One region of the Exiguobacterium sp. GL_137 genome, then DNA from elsewhere that is predicted to be linked to it. Evidence: a T-box and tRNA genes for the amino acid it is inferred to sense, from the RefSeq annotation. Region 1 holds a T-box; the other holds one or more tRNA genes.
The links. The T-box of region 1 lies ahead of alaS (alanine--tRNA ligase). A T-box ahead of a tRNA ligase gene usually reads a tRNA of that ligase, here a tRNA-Ala.
Positions count from the first base shown of each region.

Region 1 (11,573 bases):
TTTCAACTTTTAGCTACTACTATACTAGAAAGGATGTCTTTTCGCATGATGAAAATCTCGACAAAAGGCCGTTATGGTCTGACAATCATGATTGCACTCGCCAAAGGAGGCGAGGCAAAGCCATTGTCTTTAAAAAAAATTGCGCAGATGTATGATCTGTCCGAGCACTACCTGGAGCAATTGATTGCCCCGCTCCGTAACGGCGGTCTCGTCAAAAGTGTTCGCGGAGCATACGGTGGATATAAATTAGGCCGTTCAGCCGAAGACATTACCGCAGGGGATATCATCCGTCTGCTCGAAGGTCCGCTTGTCGTCGTCGAAGGCGACAATTGTGACGAAGTGACGAAACGGAAATTGTGGGATAAAATTCAAAGTGCCGTGGATCAAGTACTTGATACGACGACATTAAAGGATTTAGCGGAAGAAGACGATACAGGTTATATGTTTTATATATGAGAGGTGAAAAACGATGATGTATTTTGATCACGCTGCAACGACGCCGATGCGGCCCGAAGTGCTCGAGAAGATGACACCATACATGCTTGAACAATTCGGAAATCCGTCAAGCGTCCATGCATTCGGACGAACAGGGCGGGCTGCGATTGACACGGCACGACGAATGATGGCGACGGAATTAAACGCCAGACCGACGGAAATCATCTTTACGAGCGGTGGCACGGAATCCGATAACTATGCCATCCTCGGTGCTGCCATCCAGTATCAATCGAAAGGGCGTCATGTCATCACAACGCGGTTTGAGCACCATGCCGTACTTCATGCTTTCGAGGAACTGGAGAAACGTGGATTTGACGTGACGTATCTTGATATTCCGGAGTCGGGCATCGTGACGGAAGAGGCTTTACGTGCAGCAGTTCGACCGGATACGATTTTAGTATCGATGATGTTCGGGAATAACGAAGTCGGAACGGTCCAGCCGATTGCGGCATGCGGTCGTTTCTTGCGTGAACAACAGATTGTGTTCCATACGGATGCTGTTCAAGTATTTGCGAAGTCGCCCATCGATGTAGAAGCGATGCACATTGATTTGCTGTCGGCATCGAGTCATAAAATCAATGGACCAAAAGGCGTCGGAATATTATATGTCCGGTCTGCTATCAAGTTAGCGCCTCAATCGTATGGTGGGGAACAGGAACGCAAGCGTCGTGCCGGAACGGAAAACGTCGCCGGAATTGTCGGGTTTGCGGAAGCTGTCCGGCTGACGGCAACGGAGCGGGAAGAGCAGACTCGACAGTACCGGCTGTTACGGACGATGTTGCTCGAACGGCTGCGAGCCTCAACGATTGATTTTGAAGTCAACGGGGCGGAAGGATTGCCGCAAGTCCTCAACCTGTATTTCCCAAACGTCGAAATTGAACCGTTTTTAATTATGCTCGACATGCGGGGGATTGCCGTTTCAAGCGGAAGTGCCTGTACGGCAGGATCGGTTGAGCCGTCGCATGTCCTGTCGGCGATGTACGGTGAAAATCCGCGGACGAAACAATCGGTCCGGATCAGCTTCGGCCGTGGAAACGATGCGGCACAAGTCGAACTGCTCGCACAAGGCCTGATAGATGTCGTAAAATCGTTTCAGAACAATTAAGAGGTGAAAACAATGAATACACGCGCAAAAGCACCGGAGGAAACAACGGTCGTCGTCGGGATGTCCGGCGGCGTCGATTCGTCCGTTACGGCTTATTTATTAAAAGAACAAGGATACAACGTCATCGGAATCTTCATGAAGAACTGGGACGATACCGACGAAAACGGATTTTGTACAGCAACGGAAGATTACGAAGATGTCATCGCTGTCGCCAATCAAATCGGCATTCCGTATTACGCAGTCAATTTCGAAAAAGAGTACTGGGACAAAGTCTTTACGTACTTCTTGGAGGAATATAAACTTGGCCGGACACCGAATCCGGATGTCATGTGTAATAAAGAAATTAAATTTAAAGCATTTCTTGACCATGCGATGCGCTTAGGGGCAGATTTTGTTGCGACGGGCCATTATGCGCGGGCTGTATATGAAGACGGTGAGCATAAATTATTACGCGGCGTCGATACAAACAAAGATCAAACGTATTTCTTGAACCAACTGTCGCAGGATCAAATCGCTAAAGCGATGTTCCCGATTGGACACATGGAAAAATCAGAAGTGCGGAAAATCGCCGAAGAAGCGAACCTCGCGACGGCGAAGAAAAAGGATTCGACCGGTATTTGTTTCATCGGGGAACGGAATTTCAAACAGTTCCTCAGTCAGTATCTGCCGGCGCAACCGGGTGAAATGCGGACACTTGACGGTACAACGATGGGACGTCATGACGGTCTGATGTATTACACGATGGGACAACGCCACGGTCTCGGGATTGGCGGAGACGGAGAACCATGGTTCGTCGTCGGGAAAAACCTCAAAGAGAATATCCTGTTCGTTGAGCAGGGATTCCATAATGAATTGCTTTATTCAGAGGGGTTATATGCGTCTGATATCAGCTGGACGGCAACGATGCCGGTCGGGACAGAATTCCGTTGTACAGCGAAGTTCCGTTACCGTCAAACGGATACACCTGTGACCGTTCGTATTTTGGACGGCGGACGGTTAGACGTCGCGTTCGACGAACGGCAACGGGCAATCACACCGGGACAAGCTGTCGTTTTCTATGACGGAGATATCTGTCTTGGCGGGGCGACGATTGACGATGCATACAAAGCGGGCAAACAGTTAACGTATCTTGCGTAAGGGAGAGAATGAAATGAACTACAACGAAGTCGGGTTCCGACATCTGGAGTCCGGGAATTATGAACTGGCGGCTCAAGCTTTTAACGATGCCATCGAAGAACAACCAAATGATCCGACAGGTTACGTCAATTTAGGGACATTGCTCCAATCAATGGACGATGCTGACCGGGCACTCCGGTTTTACGATAAGGCATTGACGATTGATCCAACGTTTGCCAGTGCCCATTATGCCAAAGGGGCATTATATTTCTCGGCGGATTTACTGGTGGAAGCCGAAGAATCATTGCGCCTTGCTTTGTTACATGGACTCGATGACGCGGATCTTCATTTCATGCTCGGTCTGACATATCAAAAGTTGGGTGATCCGGTCCGGGGAATTCCACGTTTGAAGCAAGCCACGGAACTGAACGGTGTAGATGTTGAAATCGCCTTCCAGTACGGTCTTGCCCTTGCTCAGAACGAACAGATTGAAGAAGCGGCTGAAATCTTCGAGCAGGTATTATTGCTGGAAGAGACACACACGGATGCCCGTTATAACTATGCCATTGCACTGGCTTTTTTAGGTCAGCAGGAAGCATGTTATACGGAACTCGAAACTGTTCTTGCTTATCAGCCGAACCATACGATGGCACAGGATGCGAAAGCGAAGATGGATGCCTTATTGAACTAAAAAAAGCGTTGCGACCGATGAACATCCCGGTTTCGCAACGCTTTTTTCATTAATGTCCGACTTCACGTACGATTCGTAACGGTGGACCGGAAAAGTCTTCATACGCTTCGTCCATGTTTTTCGTATACAGTTCGATGACATTTTGTTCCGTATCTTTAAAGTAAGCGGAGTACTCCTTATCATTCGATGTCTCCTGTTCATCCCATTCACGAATTTTGACATCAATTGAAGCAGTACGCAACAGATCAAGGGCTTCTTTGAATTCATTTTTCTCGACATAAAAGGCGCAATGGACATGGACTCCGCCTTCATCGTACAAGCTGTCCCACTCTGTGACAGGAAGGTGTTTGACTGTCCGTTCTTCCATTGTAAAGTCACGTTTGAGCCAAAGGCCGAGACGGGTGTTTCCGCCAATGTACAACCACGTTGCCCAAACGCCGTCCTGCTTTTCCTGTTCATGACTCGGCTCGGCATCTTCCGGTGCCCACTGTTCAACAATCGGAATACCAAGCGTCCCGTTCCAAAAGGCAACAGCCCGTTCCATATCTTCCACTTCCAGCACTAATTCACACAATCCGGCAACTGGCAATCGTCCCATGATTTGTTCCTCCATTCAATTATTGATTCAAGAAATGTTTCCCTCATTTAAAATCCCTTAAACGAATGCTATGATTGGAACAGCGTAATGGAGTTCAGACAGAAAGCAGGTGGAGTGATGGAGCACCCCCATCAAGTAGTCGGCCGCATTAAACGTGTGCTTTTTTCCTCCGAAGAAGAAGCCCATTCCATCGTTTTGATGGCAATTAAAGAAAAGAACTTTGAATTAAAAGAAACAGAACTCGTCGTCACAGGAACCGGTGTCGGAATCGAACTCGGCGGAACGTATCAAGCATTCGGACGATTGATTGATCATCCGCGATTCGGTAAACAACTAAAAGCAGAGTTGATCCGCCGGTCGGTTCCGATGACGAAACACGCAGCCGTCCGTTTTTTGACGAACGGTTCGTTTACCGGCATTGGTCCGAAAACAGCGAAAAACATCGTCGATGCTCTTGGTGAAGATGCAATCGATATCATCTTAAAAGACAGCAAGGCACTTGACCGTGTCCCTGGACTGAAACAAAAACAGGCCGATGTCATCTTCAGCCGACTCGCAACCCTATACGGTGTTGATCAATTGATGCTTTTTTTAGCCCCGTTTGATGTTACTCCGAAACTCGCGGCGAAGATTTATGCGGCATATGAAGGAGACGCGATGGCGAGAATTCGGGAAAATCCTTATTCTTTAATGTACGAAGTCAGTGGCATCGGTTTTAAGACAGCCGATCAAATCGCCTCGCATCTGGGGCTTATCGGCTTGCATCCGGAACGGGTCGCAGCCTCCATCATGCATATACTCGAACAGGAGGCGGGAGAGGGGCATGCGTTTGCAACCGTCGAATCACTGTTGCAACGGGCACCCCGTCTACTCGGAGAAGATCCCGGCGAACGTCTCGAACAAGCCATCGAACTGTTGTTGAACGAAGATAAGGTCAAACTCGAAGAAGGCTGTTTGTATTTGCCGACGATTTTTTATGCGGAAGTCCGGGCGGCAAAGGAACTGGCCCGTGTCATGGCGAACGGAGCGGAGCAGGAAGTTGATGTCGCGACGATTCTGTCGGCCATCGGTCAGCTCGAAGAACGGTTCGGTATGGAATATGCAGTCCAACAACGGGAAGCCATCGAACTGGCGGTCAAAGCGCCGTTGATGGTCTTGACGGGTGGACCGGGTACCGGGAAGACGACCGTCATTAAAGGGATTTTGCACGCGCTTCAGGAAATTCATGATTGGCCGCTTGAAAAAAGTCAGGTCAAGTCGGGTGAGGTCTATCCCTATGTCCTTGTTGCTCCAACCGGACGAGCGGCAAAACGCTTGTCGGAAGCGACGGATGTTCCGGCGATGACCATCCATCGTTTGTTAAAATATGACGGGTCAAATTTTCAATTGGACGAAGACCAACCGATCTCGGGCAAGGTTTTGATCATTGATGAATCATCGATGATAGATATCTACCTGTTATCGAGTTTGTTACGAGCGGTACCGAATGGCATGAAGATTTTATTTGTCGGCGATCGTGATCAACTGCCGTCGGTCGGACCGGGACAAGTCCTGGCCGACTTAATGGACACAGACGGAATTCCGGTCGTTCGGCTCAATGTCGTTCACCGGCAAGCCGAGGATTCCTCGATTCTTCGGCTGGCTCACGATTTGAAAAACCGGGTCACGTCAGCTGACTTGCTTGCTCCGTTATCTGACCGGCGATTTTATTCGCTCGCCCCGCAAGAGTCGTTACGCGGTATCGCCGCCTTCGCGGAAAAAGCACTGGCGAAAGGCTATTCGAAGTTTGACGTCCAAATCCTGGCGCCGACGTATCGTGGACAGGTAGGAATCGATGAACTGAACATCGTCCTGCAACAGGTCTATAATCCGGAAGCGCCCAAAAAACGGGAAGTCAAACAAGGGACACGAATTTACCGGAGTGGAGATAAAATTCTTCAGCTCGTCAATAATGCGGAAGAAAATGTCTATAACGGGGATATCGGCGAAATCGTCAACATCTTTTTTGCAAAGGAAAATGTCGACAAGGTGGACAAAATCATTGCCCGGTTCGATCAGACGGAAGTCGAATACAACCGGAGTGAGTGGGATCAATTCACACATGCGTATGCGATTACGATTCATAAAGCACAAGGGTCGGAGTTTCCGATTGTCCTGATGCCGGTCTTTTTCACCGGAGCCTTTAAACATTCCCGTAATCTCATCTATACGGCCGTCACACGGGCAAAAGCCAGTTTGTTGTTGTTCGGAGATCCCCGTGCCTTTTATAAAGCTTCCCAAGAGGAAGAACCACGCCGGCGGACCCGGCTGATTGAACGGCTCGGCGGTATGACAAAGACTTGACTGAATGCACCAAATAGGTAATAATCACGGTAGATGAATGGACGCAAAACGTTGATGGAAGATAAGTAAGTCGTAATCTTCATGACCAGAGAGAGATGGATCTGCTGCAACCATCTTCATGACGATTCGATTGAAGCTCCTTCCGGAGTCGAGTGCAAACACTTGCGGGTAATCTCCGTTAACGGATTTTTCGAGGTAAAGAGAGCACATGTCTTTACGAACGAGGGTGGTACCACGAAAGCGATGCTTTCGTCCCTTTTCAGGGATGAATGTATCGTTTTTTTGCGTTCAGGACAAATTAATCAATGGGGGTATTTTCGATGAAACCATTAAAACCGTTGACGGGTGCACAAATCCGTCAGATGTATCTCGACTTTTTCCAGTCTAAAGGACATGCAATCGAACCAAGCGCATCGCTCGTTCCAATCGAGGATCCAACATTACTGTGGATCAACTCGGGTGTCGCTACGTTAAAAAAATATTTTGATGGACGAGTCATTCCGCAAAATCCGCGGATTGTCAACGCGCAGAAATCGATCCGGACGAACGATATCGAAAATGTCGGAAAAACAGCACGTCACCATACATTCTTTGAAATGCTTGGAAACTTTTCTGTCGGCGACTACTTCCGTGAAGATGCAATCAAATGGGGCTGGGAACTCTTGACGAGTGACGAGTGGTACGGACTTGATCCGGACCGTCTTTCCGTGACGATTCATCCGGAAGACGACGCAGCACGTCAAATCTGGCTTGAACTCGGTGTGCCGGCTGAACGTATCATTCCGCTGGAAGATAACTTCTGGGAAATTGGTGAGGGTCCTTCAGGTCCGAACACAGAGATTTTCTTCGACCGCGGACCGGCTTTCGGCGACGATCCGAACGATTCTGAATTGTATCCGGGCGGCGAAAACGAACGGTATCTCGAAATCTGGAACATCGTGTTCAGTCAATATAATCATGATGGACACGGCAATTACACAGAATTACCGCGTAAAAACATCGATACCGGGATGGGTCTTGAGCGGATGGCGAGCGTCATGCAAGATGTGCCGACGAACTTTGACACGGACTTGTTCATGCCGATCATCCATAAGACAGAAGAACTCAGCGGTAAACTTTACCGTGAAGACACAAAACTGGATGTCGCGTTCAAAGTCATTGCTGATCACATCCGGACGGTTGCCTTTGCAATCGGAGACGGTGCGTTGCCTTCGAACGAAGGACGCGGTTATGTCTTACGCCGCCTGCTTCGTCGTGCTGTCCGTTATGCAAAAATGCTCGGAATCGAACGTCCGTTCATGTACGAGCTCGTTGATACAGTCGGTAGCGTCATGGTCGATTTCTATCCACAAGTTCCAGAAAAAGCAGATTTCATCAAACGTGTCATTAAAAACGAAGAAGAACGATTCCACGAGACGTTACATGATGGTCTTGCCATCTTAAACACCGTGGCACAAGCAGCGAAGAGTAACGGTGAACACGTCATCAGCGGAGAAGATGCCTTCCGTTTGTATGATACGTATGGTTTCCCGCTCGAATTGACGGTTGAATATGCGGAAGATCATCAGATGTCTGTCGATGAAGAAGGATTTAAACGGGCAATGGATGAGCAACGGAAGCGTGCTCGTGCTGCCCGTGAAGACGGCGGTTCGATGCAACAACAATCAGAAGTGTTAGCAACGTTGACTGTTCCAAGCCAGTTCATCGGTTATACGGACCTTGAGACGGATGCTAAAATCATTGCTTTGTTGCATGATGGAGAACGAGTGACAGAAGTCGCTGCCGGCGAAGAAGCACAATTGTTGCTTGATATTACACCGTTTTATGCAGAAAGCGGTGGAGAAGTGGCGGACACAGGAACCATTACAGGTCCTGATTTCGTCCTTGATGTCAAAGATGTTCAAAAAGCACCGAACGGTCAAAACCTGCATACCGTTATTGTTCGGACGGGGATTGCTTTGGCAGATGCGACAGTTCATGCAACAGTCGAAGCGTCGTCACGTCAAGCCATCACAAAGAACCATACTGCAACCCACCTGTTGCACAAAGCATTAAAAGATACACTCGGGACACACGTCAACCAAGCTGGTTCACTCGTTTCGGCAGATCGTCTCCGGTTTGACTTCTCGCACTTCGGAGCAGTCACGGCTGAAGAATTGACAACTATCGAACAGGATGTCAACCAAGCAATCTGGGCATCACTTGCAGTCGACATTGAAGAGATGAACATTGCTGATGCGAAAGCAAAAGGTGCAATGGCTCTGTTTGGTGAAAAATACGGTGAGACGGTTCGTGTCGTTTCGGCTGGAACATATTCCATCGAATTATGCGGTGGAATCCATGTTCGAAACACGGCAGAAATCGGTCTGTTCAAGATTGTTTCCGAATCAGGAATCGGAGCTGGAACACGACGGATTGAAGCAGTCACAGGCGCTGGAGCATACCATGTGATGAACGGTCACCTGCAGACACTCGAGCAGGCAGCACGCGTACTGAAAACGAAGACGACTGAAGTACCGGGACGGATTGAAGCACTTCAAGTCCAGCTCCGCGAAACGGAACGTGCACACGAATCCCTACAAGCAAAACTGGCAAACATTGAAGCAGCATCATTGAAAGAGGATGTCGAGCAAATCAATGGAGTCCAAGTCCTTGCGAAGCAAGTCGACGTCTCAGATATGGATGCGCTTCGCGGTATGATGGATGAATTGAAGTCGAGTCTCGGTTCGGCAATCATCGTCCTCGGCAGCGCGCAGGGAGACAAAGTCAACCTCGTTGCAAGTGTCTCGAAAGACTTGATTGATCAAGGATACCATGCCGGTAAACTGATCAAGGAAGTAGCGACGCGTTGCGGCGGTGGCGGTGGCGGCCGCCCGGACATGGCACAGGCTGGCGGAAAAGATCCTGCAAAATTAAACGAAGCTCTTGCGTTTACTTCACATTACGTGCAATCACTGGCATAATAGAGAAGTAGTGTAAATGAAAGAGGTGATTAACGTGAGTCAGATGGATCAAACGATGAAATTTAATTTTCCAGAAGACGATAGCCAGGCGGCAACACGCGAAGTATTGCTGACGGTCTATCATGCTTTAGAAGAAAAAGGCTATCATCCGATCAACCAAATCGTCGGATATCTACTTTCCGGTGATCCTGCTTACATTCCTCGTCATAACGATGCACGTAATATGATCCGAAAGATTGAGCGTGATGAACTACTGGAAGAACTCGTGAAATCTTATCTATCGGAGAGTGGAGACAAAAAATGAAGCGTGCCATCGGACTTGATGTCGGTTCGAAGACGATCGGTGTTGCGGTGAGTGATTTGATGGGCTGGACAGCACAAGGCATCGAGACCATCAAATGGACAGAACCTGAATATCCGGTCGCCTTCAAGCGACTCGAGGCAATTATTAAGGAATACGGTGTCGAAATCATCGTCATCGGACATCCGAAAAACATGAATGGATCAATTGGTCCCAGAGCTGAGGCGAGTGAAGCGTTCGCGCGTGAAATCGAGACGCAGACAGGCCTTTCGACCGTTCTTGTCGACGAGAGATTGACGACGATGCAGGCAGAACGTATGCTGATCGATGCCGATGTCAGTCGAAAAAAACGGAAACAAGTCATCGATAAGATGGCAGCAGTCATGATCCTACAATCTTATTTGGATCGGGCAAATCGATAAGGAGGAAATGAGATGTCTGAAGAAAAACGGCAGTATCTCTTTCCTGATGAAGACGGGGGCGAACATCTTTTCGAAGAATGGTACCGTTATGTCAGTGAGCGAACCGGCAAGACCTATCTATTTCTCGAAATGATTGGTCATCCGGAAGAGGGCGCAGATGATTTGATCATTTGTGAAATCGACGAGTTTGGCGAAGGCGAAGATGATTTTGAATTGAGCCTGATTGATGAAAACGATGAGCAGACTTGGGATGAACTTGAGGCTGCATTAAAGGAGCGGATGAATGATGCAACAGAATGAACCTACACATTACGTAATTCCCGATGGAGAAGGTAATGAATTTAAATTTGCCGAGCGTTTACGGTATGAAAGCCCGCGCTCAAGCAAAACGTATATTTTCCTTGAGCCAGTCGGCGCGGATTATGATGAAGCAGAAGAAGTCGACATCTTTGTTTATGAGTTAGAAGAATATGGTGATGGTGATGATGACTTCAACCTAGTTCCGATCGCAGAAGACGATGCAGAAACTTGGGATGAAATTGAAGAAGTCTTTAATACATTAGAAGACGAGCTTGACTAAACCGACTCGTGTATAAGGTGGTGTCGTCAGAGCAGCAGCTCTTTCGATATCACCTTGTTTTAAGAGAAGAAGGAGGAACCGATGGAGAATGAATGGAAGAAAAATGCTGAAATCGAACAGAAACGTCGCCGGACATCGCGCCGGATTACGTTAATCATCCTTTCAGTATTATTCACGATTTTCTTAGTAGCAGGAGCAGCCATCTACATCTTTTTAAAGAGTTCACTCGAGCCGGTCAACGAAGAGGCAACGAAGTCCGTCAAAGTCGAAATTCCCTTAGGCGCCGGAACAAGTACGATTTCAAGCATTCTCAAGGAAAAAGATTTAATCGCGAACGAAACGATTTTCCGCTATTATGTCCGCTATAAGAATGAATCGTCATTCCAAGCCGGGACATACACATTGACGCAAGCGATGACACCGGATGAAATCATCAATGAGCTAAAGACCGGAACGATCATGAAAGCAGCAGATGTTAAAATTACGATCCCTGAAGGAATCACGATGGATCGTCAAATTGCCATCATTGCGAAAGCAACCGGTTTTAAAGCTGACTCGATCCGAAAATCATTGACGGATGAGGCGTATATCAAGACATTAATTGACAAGTATCCGATGTTAACGGATGAAGTGACGAAGCAGGGAGTCCTTTATTCACTCGAAGGATACCTTTTCCCGGCGACATACGAATTCGACAAAGGAAAAAGTATCAATCAAATTGCCGAAACGATGTTAGATGAGACGGAAAAGATTTATGATGAGAACACCGATGCGATTAAGAAATCAGGCATGACCTTCCATGAAGTGTTGAGTCTCGGATCGATGGTCGAGCGGGAAGCCGCAACACCAGACGATCGTCGTGAGATTGCCGGTGTCTTTACGAATCGCCTCAACGACGGGATGAAACTCCAATCGGATCCAACGGTCTGGTACGGTACAGGAGAGAATACAGCACTGAC
Region 1 is NZ_CM174406.1:2,051,930-2,063,502, reverse strand. Features, by position in the region: gene cymR (cysteine metabolism transcriptional regulator CymR) at 49-456, shown strand; gene AC3IRK_RS10935 (cysteine desulfurase family protein) at 470-1,600, shown strand; gene mnmA (tRNA 2-thiouridine(34) synthase MnmA) at 1,613-2,737, shown strand; gene AC3IRK_RS10925 (tetratricopeptide repeat protein) at 2,751-3,407, shown strand; gene AC3IRK_RS10920 (VOC family protein) at 3,457-4,005, opposite strand; gene recD2 (SF1B family DNA helicase RecD2) at 4,123-6,348, shown strand; T-box leader at 6,391-6,608, shown strand; gene alaS (alanine--tRNA ligase) at 6,669-9,311, shown strand; gene AC3IRK_RS10905 (IreB family regulatory phosphoprotein) at 9,346-9,615, shown strand; gene ruvX (Holliday junction resolvase RuvX) at 9,612-10,034, shown strand; gene AC3IRK_RS10895 (DUF1292 domain-containing protein) at 10,047-10,334, shown strand; gene AC3IRK_RS10890 (DUF1292 domain-containing protein) at 10,318-10,614, shown strand; gene mltG (endolytic transglycosylase MltG) at 10,696-11,573, shown strand, end outside.

Region 2 (11,573 bases), 710 kb from region 1:
CGGTCACATCTATGCCAACCGTTTGGAACAAGAGCTCCACTTTCCTCTCGTCTGCTTGATTGCATCCGGCGGACATACAGAATTGATTTACATGCCGGAAGACGGCGTGTATGAAGTCATCGGTGAAACCCGGGATGATGCGGCGGGAGAAGCCTATGATAAAGTAGCACGGACGTTAAAACTTCCTTATCCCGGCGGTCCCCGGATTGATCAACTGGCGCAAACCGGTCAGGACACATTCCATTTCCCGCGGATTTGGCTCGAGAAAGAGTCGTATGACTTCAGCTTCAGCGGACTCAAATCTTCTGTCATCAATGCGGTTCATAACGCCGAACAACGCGGCGAAGTAATCATTCCGGAAGACTTGGCTGCCAGTTTTCAGGCGAGCGTCGTCGAAGTGCTTGTTACGAAAGCAATCCGTGCCGTTAAGGAAAAGGGCGGCAAACAGTTGCTTGTTGCGGGTGGCGTCGCCGCCAACCGCGGACTGCGGGCAGGATTGACGGAAGCCTGTGCACGTGAAGGCATCGAGTTGGTCATTCCGCCGATGCACTTATGCGGTGATAATGCCGCGATGATTGGAGCGGCAGCGATTCACCCTTACCGGGCAGGCCGCCAATCGACACTTGCCATGAATGCCGAACCTGGGCTAGATTTAAAGTAAGGAATTCGAAAGACATGGGGGAAAAATGGAATGAAAAAAGTCATCATCGTGTTATTAGGTGTACTTGTCATTGTCGCAATCGGCTTACAGATTCGTGAAATCGTCAATGCTTATCAAATCGCCTATAAAGAAGAGCTTGTCCCTGATAAAAAGGCGGTCGAGACGAATACGAAGCAAAAGCCGTTGTATGAAATCGGTCGTGCGGAAGGTGAAAAGACACGGATTGAAAAACTGTACGCCTTTGATCAAACCGTCGATGGCGAGCTGAAGAATGTTGTGATTGTCGACCGGAAGTATGGTTTGACGAACAAAGCGAGTGATGACTTCTTTATGATTGCACCGGGAAAACCGGCAACCGGACAGGAGAAAAAATCATTCCAACCGATGATTGATCGTCTCGATGGACAGCAGGTTCAGGCGGAAGTCATCTCAAAACACCAGGTCGTTGCCAATGAAAACAATAAAAAACGGACGTTGACGTTGTATAAAGTGTTCTATAAAGATACCGACCAAAAAGAATACCTGTTCTTTATCGAAAAAGAAGGTGGACTGAAGCTTGATCTCTTCAAAAAAGGCTACTCACGTCTGTCTAATTATTAAATGAAAAGCGATGTTCACCTGGGTCTAGGTAAACATCGCTTTTTTCATTTCCATTCCAGCAAGCCGGTTAGATCATCATAAATACTGTCCGGATCAAGATTCAATTCTTCGACGGGCAGACCCGACCGGTTGATCCAGGCTGTCCGAAAACCAAAACTTTTAGCGCCGGTAATGTCCCAGCCGTTCGACGACATGAACAGGATTTCTTCCCGTTTGAGACCTAACGTATTGAGCGCATGCATGTAAGAAGCCGGTGTCGGCTTATACTGTTTAATGTCATCCACACTGATGATGTGATTAAACCGTCCGGAGAGACCAGACTGTTCAATCAATGGATCAAGCATATCGTGGGAACCGTTTGAGAAGACAGCCAGTTGTTTATCACTCATCTGCTCTAAGACGGCATCGACTTCCGGATAATGATCGAGCTTTAAATAGACTTCCATCAAGGCGGCAATGTTTTCTTCCGTGACGTGTAGCTTCAGTTGCAGTAAGGCATAACGGAGTGCATCACGCGTCACTTGGCTGAACGGGACGTACTGGCCGTTCAACTGACGTAAGAAGGAATATTCCAGCTGTTTTTGACGCCAGGCCTGGCTGATGGCTTCGCCGTGCTCCGGGTAGAGTTCCTCTGCTTTGACTTTGACGGAGTGGACATCAAACAATGTACCGTAGACATCAAAGACCAGTGCTTTAATCGGTTGTGTCATGTTAATCACCTTTCTGAGTTACACGTTATCTGTATCTAGTTCCCGAAAACAGTCTCAGCTGAAACGCATATTCCAAAAGCCGCTAAAAGCGTAACTCGAGTAGGATTCGGGAACGGAATAGAGAAGACAAAAGTTATTTGGAAAAGACAGGAGATGTTTTTTTGACACGTCAGCAGCAAATATTCCGGATTTTGTTCCTTATCCTCATCGTGGGCGGTCTGATCTGGTTCAGCCGTTCCTATCTCAAGCTCAGTCCGACAGATATTAAGGGCTGGATTTTATCGTTCGGGATGTGGGCGCCGATTCTGTATATTTTACTTTATACGATTCGTCCGCTGATTTTCTTCCCGGCATCCGTCCTGTCAATCACAGGTGGTCTTGCGTTTGGTACCTGGCTCGGGACGCTGTACACGGTCATCGGAGCGACTCTCGGTGCTATCGTTGCTTTTTTAGTCGCGCAAAAGCTTGGAAACAGACTGATTAAGAAAAAGGAACAGGCGGGAAAAATCGAACAGATTCAGCAACAGCTCGAAAAAAACGGATTCATCTATGTGTTGATCTTCCGTCTGTTGCCAATCTTCAACTTCGATTTGATCAGCTATGCCGCCGGACTATCGAAAGTCCGGTTGCTGTCCTTTTTCCTCGCGACGTTGCTCGGAATCATCCCCGGGACATTTGCCTATAACTTTTTAGGCAGCAGCATCGTCTCGAAGGATCCGCAACTCATCATCGGTGCGATTGTCGTCTTTCTTGTGTTGACGATTGTTCCTTGGTATCTCCAAAAACGCTGGAAAACAAAAAAGAACCTTGGCTGAAGTCGAGGTTCTTTCCGGTTAAGCGTGAAGCCGTTGTGCCCGGACAAAAAATTCATTTGCGAACGTACGACAGGCGGCTTGTTTCTCGGGTGTATCGGGATCAAACTCAATCTTCAGCCCAGGGACGACGATCGTCGCGCCGGCAGATGCAAGCGTCTGTTCCAATGTATCGACGGCTGCACAGTATTTAGGATAATCCAAGTCGCCGGAGCCAAAGGCAGCAGCGGCTAAGCCGTTTAACGTACTTTCCCCCAACTCGTCGACGAAATCTTCAGCTTCGTATGGCAAATCACCGTCTCCCCATGTATACGAGCCGAGTAGCACGGCATCATACTGAGAGAAGTCAGATGGATATAACTGATCAAGCTCTTGTATATGAACCGTACAGCCCTTGCGTTCGAGTTCCGCCCGCAAAAGGTGCACGATATCTTCTGTATTGCCGGACATGCTGACAAAACCAATCATGATGTTCATCTGAATCATCCTTTCTCCAAAACATGAACATCTTTAGTTTAATTGATAATCGTTCTCAATACAAACGGAAATAAAAGCCTCTCCCAAATGGAGAGACTTTTCATGTCAGTCTTGGAGCTCGGCCCATTCTTCGATTGAACGAATGACAGGTTCAAGCTGACGACCTTTGTCAGTCAAACTGTATTGAATTTTAATCGGACGTTCCGGAATGACGGTCCGGATGACAATACCTTCCGCCTCAAGTTCCTTCATGCGCTCCGTCAGCATACGACCAGATAACTCCGGAATCGCATCTTGAATTTCGTTGAAACGACAGGTCTTCGTCATGAGATGACGTAAAATCAAGCCCGTCCACTTCTTGCCCAAAATTTCAAAGGCATGTTCGACTTTCGGACAAAGGGCAGTCGGAATCAATGTTTCTTCCATCAGCACTCATCCTTTCTATAGTCTTAGTATACCCACTCTGATTCAAAATTACGAATTATTTTACTTAAAGTAATAAAATAAACAAAAACAAATCTGTTTACTTTTAGTAAGTGTTAGTTTATAGTCGTATTTAGGTTACGAAAAGTAATTAAAAAACATTAAGTAAAAGGAGTTTTGATCAAGATGATGGATTTAGGATTATTTCTTATTCGAATGGTGATTGGATTAACATTTGCAGCACACGGGACACAAAAATTGTTTGGCTGGTTCGGCGGGCACGGGATTGCAGGGACGGGCGGCTGGTTCGAATCGATCGGGATGAAGCCGGGTAAAATGCTTGCGCTTACGGCAGGACTGGCAGAACTGATTGGTGGTTTACTATTTGCCGGTGGATTGTTCTTATGGTTCGCGGCAGCACTGATTATCGGGTCGATGCTCGTTGCAATCATCAAGGTGCACGGGCAAAATGGTTACTGGGTGACACAGAACGGGTACGAATATAACATGGCACTGATCGTCATCGCCCTTGGCGTCGCCTTGATTGGTGCCGGAGACTATTCACTCGCAGCCATGCTCGGGTGATCAGAGAAAGCGGGTAAAAAGATGAAGTTTGATGCACAGTCACTCAGTCCAAAAGAAAACTATAAATTGTTGATCGGGAGTATCATCCCGAGACCGATTGCCTTTGTCACGACGAAAGGAGCGGACGGAACGGTCAATGCCGCCCCGTTTTCCTTCTTCACCGCCGCTTCGAGCCATCCGCCGCAACTGTTGATTGCCGTCCAAAAGACGGATCAGGGCGAAAAAGACACCACTAAAAATATTTTGTTGAATAAAGAGTTCGTTATCCATATCGTCAGTGAAGAGATTGTCGAAGCCGTCAATGAAACGGCAGCACCTCTTGCTTACGGGGAAAGTGAATTGAACCGGACGAATCTTACGCTGATCGACAGCGATTTGATTGATGTCCCGGCGGTCGCGGAAGCGAAAATCCGGTTTGAGCTGAAACTGTCACAACACATTGAACTGGAAACAGCTGACTTATTAATCGGCGAAGTCATCCGGTATCATGTCGCGGATGAACTCGAGGAGTCGTTCCGGATTGATGCCGACGGTTTAAAAGCAATTGCCCGTCTTGCCGGCAATGATTATGCGAAAATCGGTGATATCTTCACAATTACCCGTCCAACGAAATAAGATAAAGTCATGCCAAATAGACGAGGGAAGCAGATTCGATGTCTGCTTCCCTCGTCTATTTTTTGTTGCTTACTCCATGTTATGGCGTTTACTGTACTGGAAACCGTCGAGTAGATAAAACAGGACGGCGAGCGCCCAAATCCCGACACAGCTGATTAAAAAGGCCACCAATGGGGAGACGGCACCGTAATACATGATGATCATCGGATCATTCAGTTCGACGAACGATTGAATCGTCAGCAACGTGCAGATCAGACCGGATAATAAACTGATGAACAGTCCGCTCCATGTCTGAATGACAAGACCGATCATACAGGAAATCAAGATAAACAACGGATAAACGGCATTAAACGCATCCGGACGAATGAAAGCCGAGACATAGTCCGCATACATCGGGACGAAGTAGAGGACACCGGACAATAATCCTTGGATCAGATTGATCAGATAACTTTTCGAGCGCATCAGTGGAACGACTCCCACTGTTCCATCAAATCGAGCAAGTCGACATCAATCTGATCGCGCTCTGCCGAAAGGGCGGTCGCTTTCGGAATATCATTAAAGACTTCCGGTTCGCACAACAACTGTTCGATTTCGACCGACCGGTTCTCCAACCGTTCAATCTCTTGTTCGAGCTTCTCCAGCTGTTGTTTCTTTTTGCGCGCTTCTTTTTGCGCCTCTTTATCAATCGTCTTCGTCGAAGCGACTTTGATCGCTTTCGCTTCTTCTGCTTCGAGGCGGGCGATTTCTTCCTTCTCGGCTTTTTTCTCCATATAATACGAGTAGTCACCGAGGTAATCGGTCACGCCGTCTGTACTCATCTCGATGACACGTGTCGCGACGCGGTCGATGAAGTAACGGTCGTGGGAGACGAACAGTAACGTGCCTTCGTAATCGACAAGTGCATTTTCGAGGACCATTTTCGAATCAAGATCCAGGTGGTTCGTCGGCTCATCCAGCACAAGCAGATTCGTTTTCCGTAACTTCAGCTTCGCGAGCGCCAGACGTCCGCGTTCACCGCCCGACAATTCATGGACGAGCTTGAAGACATCATCGCCGCTGAACAGGAACTGCCCGAGAACGGACCGGACTTCCTGTTCGCGCATCAACGGCCATTCGTTCCAAATTTCATCAATGACCCGATTGCGGTCGTTCAGTTCCGCCTGCTCCTGATCGTAGTAGCCAATCGAGACGCCAGTACCGAAACGATAGTCACCGAACAGCGGTTTCAGACGGCCGACAAGCACTTTCAGTAACGTCGACTTGCCGATTCCGTTTGGTCCGACAAGCGCCAGTGATTCCGCACGTTGCAGCCGGAACGTAATGTTTTTCGAGACGGCTTCTTCGTAGCCGACAGCGAGTTGATTGACCTGCAGCACATCATTGCCGCTCTGCTTTTCAATCGGGAATGACAGAACCGTACTGCGTTCGTCACCGTCCGGACGGTCGATCCGGTCGACTTTTTCGAGACGCTTGCGGACACTTTGCGCCCGTTTCGTCGTCGTCGCACGGGCGATGTTACGCTGGATGAAGTCCTGCATCTTCGCGATGTCTTCCTGCTGCTGTTCGAACTGTTTCATTTCCTGTTCGTACAGTGCCGCTTTTTGTTCGAGATACTTCGTATAGTTGCCTGTGAATTTCCGCGACACGTTCCGGGACAATTCATAGACGACGTTGACGACTTGATCGAGGAAATAGCGGTCATGGGAAACGATCAGGACAGCACCACGGTAACCGGACAGGTAGCTTTCGAGCCAGGACAACGTATCGATGTCGAGGTGATTGGTCGGCTCATCGAGAATCAACAGTTCCGGTGCCTGGAGTAACATCTTCGCCAGGGCAAGCCGGGTCCGCTGTCCACCGGAAAGCGTCTGAATCCGGCGGGAATAATCGTCCGGATAAAAACGCATCCCGTGTAAGACAGAGCGGATGTTGGCTTCGAACTGATAGCCGCCGGCTTCCGAGAAGTCGTGTTGCGCTTGATCGTACGTTTTCAGGAGACGGTCATAGGCAGTCGGATCATTTAAAATGTGCTCCATGCCCATTTCGATTTCCATCCGACGAAGCGCCCGTTCCTGATCCTGCAGATGCTCAAAGACGGTCAGCATCTCGTTCCAAATCGATTCGTTCGACTCGAGTCCGCTGTCCTGCGCGAGATAACCAATCCGGACTTCCTTGCTTTTCATGATCTCCCCCGAGTCATGTGACAGCTCCCCGGCGATGATTTTTAAAAGTGTCGATTTTCCGGCACCGTTTCGTCCGACGAGGGCAATCCGGTCCCGTTCCTGTACTTCGAGTTTAATATTGTCTAAAATCGGCTCTACGCCGAATGATTTTGAGAGTTGGTTTACTTGTAAGAGAATCATATCCATCCATCCTTCCACCCTTTAGTCTATCACGAAAAATCCTGCCGAATATAATATTTGTTACTCTATGTGAAGTGGTTTACAATCAAGGAGAGTAGAATTCTTTGCATTGATTTGGGTGCCACGTCAGAACGTGGCCGAAGGGGGAACTGCAGTATGAATGGGCCAGACACAAAAATACCACAAGCAACGGCGAAACGACTGCCGTTATATTATCGTTTTATCCAAAGTCTCTATAACTCCGGCAAGCTGCGCGTCTCGTCAGCAGAGCTCAGCGAAGCGGTCAAAGTCGACTCTGCGACGATCCGTCGTGACTTTTCCTACTTTGGGGCGTTAGGGAAAAAAGGGTACGGTTATAACGTTCAACATTTGTTAACATTTTTCCGAAAGACACTCAACCAAGACGAGGTCACGAATGTCGCCTTAATCGGGGTCGGACATCTCGGAACAGCGTTTGCAAATTATAACTTTTTAAAGAATAATAGTACTCGTATCGTCATCGCGTTTGACGCCGATGAAGACAAGGTCGGAACAACGACGCAGGACGTTCCGATTTATCACGTCTCGGATATGAAAGAACAAATCAAAGCGAACCATGTCGATGTCGCCATCTTGACGGTACCGTCGCAGTTCGCGCAGTCAGTAGCGGATGAGTTAGTTGAGTACGGTGTGACCGGCATTCTGAACTTTACACCGGCCCGGTTGAATGTCCCGGCCCACGTCCGGGTGCATCACATCGATCTGTCAATCGAGCTGCAGTCGCTCGTCTATTTCATGAAGCATTATTCGCAATCAGCTGAAGGAGTGAAATCATAATGGAAAACTTAATCCCGTTGACACTTGGTATCGGCCCGGGGAGCATCGCCTTGATTGGTGTCGTCGCCCTCATCATCTTCGGACCGAAGAAATTACCGGAACTCGGCCGCGCCGCCGGTCAAACGTTAAAAGAATTCAAGAGTGCGACAAACGGCATCATGGAAGATGATAAAGACAAAAAGGACGAAACGAAAGAGAAGTGAGTGAATCATGGCGATCGATCAAGAACAGAGTGTGACATCGCACTTAGATGAACTGCGTAAGCGGATCATCTGGTCGCTCATCATCGTGGTAGTCATGTTTATCGCAGCCTTTCCGCTCGTCCGGCCGCTCGTCCGTTTTTTACAGGCCGACCTCAAGGAACTCGGAATCGGTTTAAATGCGTTTAACGTCGTTGATCCGTTGATGTTATATCTGAATCTTGCGTTCATCATCGCAATCGTCTTGGCGTCCCCGTTTTGGATGTACCAGCTTTGGGCGTTCATCCGTCCCGGTCTGCACGATCAAGAACAAAAAGCGACGTTGACGTACATTCCCGTGACGTTTTTCTTATTCCTCGCGGGCGTTTCCTTTTCTTATTTTTGGCTGTTGCCGTTTTTACTTGAAGTATCAACGGAACTCGGACAAGAGCTTGGGATTGAACAGGTCATCGGTGTCGAGAACTATTTCAGTTTCCTGATCCGGTTGACGATTCCGTTTGGTCTGTTGTTCCAGTTACCGGTCGTGACGATGTTTTTGACACGGCTCGGACTCGTAACGCCGTTCTTCATGCGGAAGAATCGGAAGTATGCGTATTTTGCGTTGTTCGTGATCGCGGCGTTGATCTCACCGCCCGACATTACGTCGCATTTGATGATTTCTGTTCCTTTGTTCATCCTCTATGAAATCAGTATCATCATCTCGGCACGGACGTATAAAAAAGTGCTGATCCTGGAGCAACAGGCTGAACTGGAACGACAGGCAGATATGATGCGTGAATTGAACAAATAACGGAAGATTCTCCTTTGCCGGTAAGGTGAGGGAGATTTTTTTGTAAGCGGTCTAATTTTATATTGAAAAAATGAACAGCAATGGGTATACTCATTATAGAAACACACGGGGGCTTAGCTCAGCTGGGAGAGCGTTTGGCTGGCAGCCAAAAGGTCGTCGGTTCGAGCCCGATAGTCTCCATATTGCTTTACCTGCCGAAACCTTGGGAAACCAAGGTTTTTTTTGTCCTTTTTTATTCACCTGTAAGAAATAGATAAGGGAATATAAGGATTTATTCATTTTGTGATGTAATAAACAAACAAATATTTTTAAAAAGCACCAAATTTAAATTGTATATTAAGCGAAAGTTAATTAAACTAAAAATACAGAATTTTCGTTTAATACGTTTTTGCTCCACATTACATTTTTGGAAAAGAGGAAAAGGAATGAAGAAAAAGAAGATTGCTCTGATGGCGGCTGCCCTCATGACATCTTCCAGCCTAGTTCATGCTGAGGGACACGTGTCATCACAAAAAGTGGATGTACAAAAGCCACAAGCACTCTCACTGAAAAAAGCGGGTCAAGAAAAGTCATACAGTCAAAACGAAAAAGTACGGATTGTCGTCGAGCTCGATCAAAAAGCAGCGATTGAACACGCGCAGGCACAAAATAAGCGTTACAGCACGTTAAGCAACACGGAAAAAATTATTCTTAAGAATCAAATCGTCAACAAACAGAAGGAAGTCAAAGCGGCAATTGCCCAAAAAGACATTTCTGTTTCGTATAAAGAAAGCTTCACGACCGTATTGAACGGGTTCAGCGGGGAAGTCAAATATGGTGAAATCAAGGAACTGAAAAAATTAAGCGGGGTCAAAAACGTACATATCGCACACGAATATGCGCGTCCGGAAGTCGAAAAGGGCGCAACACCAAACATGTTACATAGTAAAGACATGGTCAATGCGAAGCAGACATGGCAGGACTACGGCTATAAAGGGGAAGGAACGATCGTTGCCGTCATCGATACGGGAATCGATCCGACGCACAAGGACATGGTCCTCAGTCCGGAGACGAAAGTCGATTTGACGTCGTCAAAAGTCGAAAGCTTTAAATCGTCAAAAGGTTTAAAAGGAAACTACTTCACGGAAAAAGTACCGTACGGCTATAACTATGCGGATCATGACAGCGAAATCCGTGATCTTGGGCCAGGCGCTTCGATGCACGGGATGCACGTCGCCGGTACAGTGGGTGCCAACGGCGATGAAACGAACGGTGGAATCAAAGGGGTTGCACCGGAAACACAACTCCTCGCGATGAAGGTCTTCGGCAATGATCCAGGGATGCCGTCGACATTCAGTGATATCTATATCAAAGCGATTGATGATGCGATTGCGCTAGGAGCAGACGTCATCAACATGAGTCTTGGTTCAACGGCATCCTTCGTCCAAAAAGATGATCCGGAACAAAAAGCAATCGTCAATGCGATGAACAACGGTATTTTATGTGCAATTTCAGCCGGGAACTCGGCATTCGCCGGAAGCGGCGCCGGAAACCCGTACGCGTCGAATCCAGACGTCGGTGTCGTCGGCTCGCCGGGCTTAATCAGCGAATCGCTGCAAGTCGCGTCGGTTGAAAACACACAGCTGACACTCGAAGGAATGGCATTGACGGTCGACGGGCAGGACGCAGGTTACCTCGCTTATCAGAAACAAGACTCGCCGAATCCGATTGCGGTCTTTGATAAAGAGAAGATGGATGTCGTCTATGTTGGTGACGGCAGTGAACCGAACTATGCCGGCAAAGACGTCAAGGATAAAGTCGTCTTCGTCGTCCGGAACGGCAGCTTCAACTACGGCATGATTCAAGCGGAAGCCGAGAAACAAGGCGCGGCCGGTGTCATCGTCCGCGGACGTGTCGATCATGGTGATTACGTCAGCATGGCACTTAATAAACCTACGATTCCGCTCGTCTCGTTAAGCATTGCCGACGGAAACGAACTCGAAGCGAAAGCGAAAGACGGCAAGGCATTGACAGTGACGTTTGACGGAAAAGCAGTCTCGACACCAAACCCGGTCGCAGGCGAAATGTCTGACTTCACATCATGGGGTGTGACGCCGAACCTTGACTTCAAGCCGGAAATCACGGCACCGGGCGGGAAAATCTACTCAACACTCAACGATAACGAATATGGCGTCATGAGCGGAACATCGATGGCAGCACCACACGTCGCCGGTGGAACAGCACTCGTCATGCAGCGGATCGACAAGGACTTCAAGGTCAGTGGAGCGACACGTGTCAAACTCGCGAAGACGATTTTAATGAACACGTCACGTCCGCAGCTCGATAAAGGAAAATACAATGCGGAAGCAAAAACCGGTAACTATTATTCTCCGCGTCGTGAAGGTGCCGGACTGATGGACTTACGTGCGGCGATGAAAACACCGGTCGTCGTTACGGAAACGAAGTCGGGTGAAGGAAAAGCCGCCTTGAAACAAGTCGGCGACAAGTTCAGCTTCACGTTAGACCTGAAGAACTACAGCAA
Region 2 is NZ_CM174406.1:2,765,638-2,777,210, reverse strand. Features, by position in the region: gene tsaD (tRNA (adenosine(37)-N6)-threonylcarbamoyltransferase complex transferase subunit TsaD) at 1-661, shown strand, start outside; gene AC3IRK_RS14395 (hypothetical protein) at 692-1,261, shown strand; gene AC3IRK_RS14390 (haloacid dehalogenase type II) at 1,306-1,971, opposite strand; gene AC3IRK_RS14385 (TVP38/TMEM64 family protein) at 2,133-2,786, shown strand; gene AC3IRK_RS14380 (flavodoxin) at 2,805-3,260, opposite strand; gene AC3IRK_RS14375 (winged helix-turn-helix transcriptional regulator) at 3,366-3,686, opposite strand; gene AC3IRK_RS14370 (DoxX family protein) at 3,870-4,268, shown strand; gene AC3IRK_RS14365 (flavin reductase) at 4,290-4,883, shown strand; gene AC3IRK_RS14360 (hypothetical protein) at 4,953-5,345, opposite strand; gene AC3IRK_RS14355 (ABC-F family ATP-binding cassette domain-containing protein) at 5,345-7,246, opposite strand; gene AC3IRK_RS14350 (redox-sensing transcriptional repressor Rex) at 7,403-8,062, shown strand; gene AC3IRK_RS14345 (twin-arginine translocase TatA/TatE family subunit) at 8,062-8,265, shown strand; gene tatC (twin-arginine translocase subunit TatC) at 8,273-9,052, shown strand; tRNA gene AC3IRK_RS14335 (tRNA-Ala) at 9,160-9,232, shown strand; gene AC3IRK_RS14330 (S8 family serine peptidase) at 9,478-11,573, shown strand, end outside.
Region 2: it has a tRNA-Ala gene. The T-box ahead of alaS (alanine--tRNA ligase) is inferred to sense a tRNA for this amino acid. The anticodon was not compared.